Regions from separate parts of the Isachenkonia alkalipeptolytica genome, predicted to be linked through region 2. Evidence: a T-box and tRNA genes for the amino acid it is inferred to sense, from the RefSeq annotation. Region 2 holds a T-box; the other holds one or more tRNA genes.
The links. The T-box of region 2 lies ahead of ISALK_RS13545 (valine--tRNA ligase). A T-box ahead of a tRNA ligase gene usually reads a tRNA of that ligase, here a tRNA-Val.
Positions count from the first base shown of each region.

Region 1: it has a tRNA-Val gene. The T-box ahead of ISALK_RS13545 (valine--tRNA ligase) is inferred to sense a tRNA for this amino acid. The anticodon was not compared.

Region 1 covers NZ_SUMG01000026.1:6,287-9,701, forward strand. Annotated here, with positions in the region: gene ISALK_RS13370 (ABC transporter permease) at 1-629, opposite strand, end outside; gene ISALK_RS13375 (ABC transporter ATP-binding protein) at 613-1,248, opposite strand; tRNA gene ISALK_RS13380 (tRNA-Val) at 1,320-1,395, shown strand; gene ISALK_RS13385 (YeiH family protein) at 1,536-2,531, opposite strand; gene ISALK_RS13390 (NAD(P)H-dependent flavin oxidoreductase) at 2,745-3,415, shown strand, end outside.
Region 2 covers NZ_SUMG01000027.1:11,995-15,409, reverse strand. Annotated here, with positions in the region: gene ISALK_RS13560 (ribonucleoside triphosphate reductase) at 1-612, shown strand, start outside; gene ISALK_RS13555 (anaerobic ribonucleoside-triphosphate reductase activating protein) at 621-1,307, shown strand; gene pgsA (CDP-diacylglycerol--glycerol-3-phosphate 3-phosphatidyltransferase) at 1,417-1,950, shown strand; T-box leader at 2,016-2,248, shown strand; gene ISALK_RS13545 (valine--tRNA ligase) at 2,330-3,415, shown strand, end outside.

The sequences.
Region 1 (3,415 bases), on a different contig from region 2:
TGCCCTGTCATCATACCGGGAAGAAACACAATCCCCATTCCCACCATGGAATTGATGGTGGGGAGTATGGCGGCGTCAAAGGCGCTGTCCACCACTTCCTTCGCCGCCTCCTTGGGGGTAGCCCCAAGCATTAAGGCGGATTCCACCAGGGTTTTTTGGTCCTTCATCCCCTCAGCCAGGCGATTTACCCCGAGGGAGATCCCCGTCATGGAGTTTCCAATCAGCATACCGGCGATGGGAATAAAATACTGAGGGTCATACCAGGGAGAAATTTGGATCACCACGAATAAAAAGAACAAAAGGCTGGTCAGGGTTCCCAGGACCATGGAAAGGGCCACGATTTTTTTCAGTTCCCTGCTTAAGGGGGATTTCGCCCGTTGAATAATGTTGTAGATGGCAAAGCTCTCCATTACCAAAAGAACCAACAGGGTTAAAAGGGGATACATACTCTCAAAGAGATAGACCAGTACGTATCCTACCAAAATCAGTTGCAGGGTCATGCGAATACTGGAAATCAGCACCTCTTTTTCCCGGGCAATCCCCTTCACCCGGAGGATGACCACCAGGAGAACAATAAATATGTAGGCCAGCAGGACCTGAAAAACACTTAAATCAATAATTCCATTCATGGACTTCGCCTCCTCTCACCTGTAAAATCCGGTCGGCGAAATTTTTTGCCAGGGATTTGGAATGGGTGACCATGACCAGGGTTTTATGGTGGGCCTTGGCATAGTCCACAAAGGTTTGGATGATCAGGGACTCGGTCTCGTCGTCTAAGGCCGAGGAAGGTTCATCCAACAGTAAAACCTTCGGTTCCATCAGCAGAATCCGCCCTAAGGCTAAGCGCTGTTTTTCTCCGCCGGATAGATTCTGGGCGTTTACATCTAAAGCCTTTAGAAGGTTCACTTTTTTTAGAGTTTTTTCCAATTCTTTTTCGGAAGGGAGCCCTTTCTCAGAAAACCGAAGGCCAGCTTCCAGATTATCCCGGATCGTCCCTTGGAAAATCACCGGGGTCTGGGGGAGCATAACCACTTCTCGCCGGAGCTCTACGGGGTCTATGTCCATAAGGTTCCGGTTCTGAAAGGTGATCCTTCCTCCGTCGGGGGAGATCAAGTGGTTGAGCATTCGAAGCAGGGTGGTTTTCCCGCTGCCGCTTTCTCCTACAATACAGGTGATTTCTTTTTCATGGATGGTAAGGCTCGGGACCGAGAGGATATTTTTATAGGTTGCCTGTTCAAATGAAAACATAATCAAGCCTCCTTTGAAAAATCGTCTTGCCAGTTACTAAAAAATCGGTTACAATAGATAGTAATAAAAAGGGGACATTAACTCAGTTGGGAGAGTGTTAGCTCGACAAGCTAAAAGTCACAGGTTCAAGTCCTGTATGTCCCACCAATCAAAGTATATAAGATCCTATCCTTGAAGTAAAGGGATAGGATCTTTTTATATGCTTTTTTTTGCATTTACCGGGCGGTTAGGGAACAGAGATAACACCGCTTGCTTCGGTGCTGAAAGGGCCCCTGTTATTCCAGGCCCTAAAGGCTTCCAAGGAAGTACTGCACCACTAAACTTACTACCACCACAAGGGTGGAGATGCTGATCCCGTGAATTAAGGGCTTGATGCCGGATCGGGAAAGTTCCTTGAAATTGGTCCTTAGGCCGATGGCTCCCAGGGCCATGATCATGAAAAAACGGCCCAGAGTACTTAGGGAGCCGCTTAGCGAAGCCGGAATCCATCCCGTGGAGTTCAGGCCCACCATGGCTAAAAAACCTAAAATAAACCAGGGGAAGATTTCCAGGATATGAGGGGAAGTCTTCCCGGTGCTGTGTTTTTTCGCAATCATGGAAAAAATCAGGACTACGGGAATGATGGCCAGGGTTCGGGTCAGCTTTACGATAACGGCGAAGTCCCCGGCGGCCTCCGAGTAGGAATATCCCGCGGCCACCACGGAAGAGGTGTCATTGATAGCGGTTCCCGTCCATAGACCGAAGCCTAAATCACTTAAATTCATGGCCTCTCCCATTAAGGGAAAGAGCACCACCATAAACACATCAAAGATAAAAGTGGCGGAGATGGCATAGGCTATGAACTGGTCCTTTGCCCCGATTACCGGAGCCACGGCGGCAATGGCGGAGCCGCCGCAAATCCCGGTGCCCGAGGAGATCAGTCCCGAAAGCTTCCAGTCCAGCCCCAACAGTTTGCCTAAGAGATAGCCCCCGAAAAAAGCGGCAAACAACGTAAAGACCATCACAATCAAGGAGAAACTCCCCACTTTTAGAACCTGATGAAAGCTTAAGGAGATTCCCATAAGGATAATGGCAAAGCGCAGCACCTTTTTTCCCGTAAAGGTAATGCCCGGATACAAACCTTCCCTTTGGGAAACCCAGGGGTTCAGAATCATCCCCATAAACAGGGCAATCACCCCGGCACCGATGACGTGGACGGGAAAAAGATTCGACAAAAATCGTGAAATATAGGCAATTCCCAGGGTTAACAGCAGCCCGGGGATTATTTTCTTCAGTATATACATTTTCTCACCTCGACCCATTAGTAATATTAAGCCCCGGGGAATCGATGCCGCCGGGGATAATCCTTAATAGTTTATCATAATTCAGGGAAAAGCAAAAGAATGGGTGGAAACATATTTATAAAACTAACTCTTAGTACTTAGTCTTAATTTATGATATAATAAAATATACTTTGTGAGAAGTACTAATTTATCTAAAGAAAGGTAGGAGAAAAAATGGAATTACCAAACTTAAAAATCGGAGAACTTGTAGCAAAATATCCAATCATACAGGGAGCCATGGGGGTTGGCGTATCTCTTTCTAAACTGGCGGGTACGGTGGCCAATGAAGGAGGGATCGGTGTGATCTCCGGAGTTCAAATCGGTTTTGAGGAACCGGGCTTTGAAGAGAACAATGACGCCGCTAATGTCCAGGGGCTGAGAAAGCATATTCAAAGGGCCCGGGAAATCAGCCCCGAGGGAATTTTAGGGGTGAATTTACTGGTAGCCATTCAAAATTATAAAGATATGGTAACCGCCGCGGTGGAAGAAAAGGTGGATATTATCATCTCCGGCGCGGGACTGCCGACGGAGTTGCCAAAGCTTGTGGAAGGAAGCGACACGAAAATTGCCCCCATCGTCTCCTCGGGAAAAGCCGCACGGCTTATTGCAAAGATGTGGGACCGAAAGCATCAGGTGATCCCCGATGCCGTGGTTGTGGAAGGTCCCGAAGCCGGAGGTCATTTAGGGTTTTCCAAGGAGGACCTGACAAAGCCCACGCTGCCGAATATCTATGAGTTAGTTGAAGAGGTTATTGAAGCCCTAAAACCTTTTGAAAAAAAGTATAACAAAAGCATTCCCGTAATCGCCGCAGGAGGGATTTTTGACGGGAAGGATATGGCAAAGGC
Region 2 (3,415 bases):
ACCACCCCTGAAGGCAATCAATTTGCTGTGGAAATAATGGAATTTATGAATAAAGTAATTCAAATCTTTCAGGAAGAAACAGGAAGCCTCTGGAATCTAGAAGCTTCTCCGGCGGAAGGGGCCGCTTATCGTTTCGCTCGACTGGATAAAAAAATGTATGGAAAGATTTTCACTCAAGGAGAGAAAGAACCTTATTATACGAATTCTACACAGTTGCCCGTAGGCCATACCGAAGACTTCTTTGAAGCCTTAGAGCTTCAAGAAAAGTTACAATCCTTATATACCGGAGGAACCGTGATGCATGGGTTTTTAGGGGAGGAAGTGGGTGACGTTGAAACCTGCAAAACACTAATTAAAACGGCTATGGAAAAAAGCAGTGTGCCCTATATTACCATCACCCCCACCTTTTCTATTTGTCCGGAACATGGCTATATAAAGGGGGAACATTTTCAATGCCCAACTTGTAATCGAAATAGTGAGGTTTGGACAAGAGTTGTAGGCTTCCATCGTCCGGTTCAGGCTTGGAATAAAGGAAAGAAGGAAGAGTATAAGGATCGGGAAACCTTTTCCGATGAAATCAGCCTGGCTAATCTTATTAAACCCGCTAATTAGGAGGTACCATGGAGATACTGGGATTTCAAAAACTGTCCTTAGTGGACTATCCTGAAAAACTTTGTTCTGTTGTTTTCACAGGAGGGTGTAATTTTCGATGCCCTTATTGTCATAACAAAAGTATTGTAAACCAATGCGGGGATACAATGGATGAAGAGAAACTCGAAAAAACGCTGCTTAAGCGTAATAAATATATCTCAAATCTTTGTATTTCCGGGGGGGAGCCAACCCTACAGAAGGATTTGGTGAGCTTTATTAAAAATTATAAAAATCTTGGCTTTAGTGTTAAGCTCGATACTAACGGTTCAAATCCTGCGATGTTAAAGGAGCTTTTAGAAAACAAATATGTGGATTATGTTGCTATGGACCTAAAAACTTCCTTGGATGACTATGAAAGGGTAACGGGGAAATCAGGATTTGAAAAAAAAATCATGAGGTCTCTCAAACTATTGAAAACCTACCCTATTGATTATGAATTCCGCACCACTTTTGTCAAAGGAATGATGACTGTAAAATCCATCGAGGGATTAAAGCAAATGGTCCATAACAGTAATCGGTTTGTATTACAACGGGGAAGATTAAACAATGAAGTTTTGCTCCCAAACAAAGAAATGACCTCTTACACAAAAGAAGAGATGGAAGCTTTGAAAGAAGAATTCCGATCTTTTGTGAAGGAAGTTCGACTTAATTCATAAATTTGGATAAGAAGCTTAGAAGTTACTGAAAATCGCAGAGAGGATTGTTTTTTATTTATTAGTTATGGTATGATGGAGTTATAAGAAATTGGGACAATAGAGGTGTTATATGAACTTACCAAATATATTAACAATCCTGCGATTATTATTAATTCCTGTGTTTATTTATGTTTTTTTCTTCTTTGAAGATAACAATCTCTTATATGCCACAGGGGTTTTTTTCTTAGCAGGCATTACCGATGGGTTAGATGGCTATTTAGCCCGAAAATTTCAACAGGTTACGAAAATTGGTCAGGCCTTAGATCCCCTCGCCGATAAGTTAATGCAGTTAACCGTAATTATCAGTTTTACTATAGCAGAAATTTTACCGCTATGGATTTTAATCGTCGTGGGTATTAAAGAAGGACTGATGATTTTAGGGGCAACCATTCTATATACTAGAAGAGATAAAACGGTTATTCCTGCAAACAAATTAGGGAAATTTTCCACGGTATTGTTCTATGTAGCGATTTTGCTTATCGGACTGGATTTTAACGTGGGAAGATATTTACTAATTACAGCAATTCTAATAACGGTAATTGCTTTTTTCAGATATTTACGGATGGGGCTTAAAAAATTAAAAGAAAATAAAGTTTCTAAATGATTCTTCAGCTAATTAAATATTGATTGACAAAAATGAAAATTTCATTATAATTTATAATAACTAGATAATAAGCAATGATTAGGAGTAGTAGGTAGTAATCCTTAAAAGAGAGGCGATGGTCTGCTGAAATATCGCTAAAGGCAATTGCTGCTGAAGTAGCCTAGGAGCTTCTGCAATGAAACTTAGTAGTTGTAGACGGTAGATCCGTTATCCAAAAGAAGTGTCTACAATAGGTACTATTAAGTGCTTCATTATAGAAACTAAGGTGGTACCACGAATGTCAAGCTTCGTCCTTAACTGATTCTATCAGCTCTGGGGATGAGGCTTTTTTCATGTCTTATTGTTTGAAATTCGATTGTATACAAAAGGAGGAAATGATATGAGTGAAAAGTTAGCGAAAACCTATGATCCGAAAGCGTTTGAAGAAAAAATTTATCAGCATTGGATGGATAAAGATTATTTCAAAGCCGATGCAAACTCAGACAAACCCGCTTATTCTATCGTACTGCCCCCCCCAAATATCACTGGGCAATTACACATTGGTCACGCCTTAGATCACACTTTACAGGATATTTTAATCCGTTGGAAACGAATGCAGGGATATGAAACTTTATGGCAACCGGGAACAGACCATGCCAGCATTTCTACGGAAGTAAAAGTTGTGGAGAAATTGAAAAAAGAAGAGGGATTAACAAAAAAAGACGTGGGGAGAGAAGGGTTTTTAAATCGAGCCTGGAGTTGGCGTGATGAATATGGACGAAAAATTGTCAGCCAAATGAAAAAGCTTGGAAACTCCTGTGATTGGTCCAGAGAACGATTTACTATGGATGATGGCCTAAATGATGCAGTGACAGAGGTCTTTATAAGACTCTATGAAAAGGGCCTTATTTATAAAGGCAATCGAATCATTAATTGGTGTCCGAGTTGCAGAACCTCCTTATCCGATGCAGAAGTAGATCATCATGATAAAAAAGGAAACTTTTGGTATGTTAAGTATCCTGTGAAAGATTCCGATGAATTTGTGATTATTGCCACGACCCGACCGGAAACAATGCTAGGGGATACTGCCATTGCCGTACATCCGGAAGATGAACGATATCAGCATCTTATCGGTAAGGTAGCCATTCTCCCCTTGCTTAACCGGGAGATCCCCATCATAGCCGATGAATATGTGGATCAAGAAATGGGCACCGGTGCGTTAAAAATCACGCCCAGTCATGACCCCAATGACTTCGAAATCGGATTAAGACACGACTTGGAACAAATTATGGTTCTCGATGAAGAAGCAAAGGTAAATGAACGGGGGGAACAATACCAAGGTTTGGATCGTTACGCGGCCCGTAAAGTCATCGTGAAAGATCTTGAAGCTGAAAAACTTGTGTCAAAAATCAAAGAACATGATCACAGCGTGGGTCAGTGTAGCCGGTGTTCCACCGTTGTAGAACCCATTACATCAGAGCAGTGG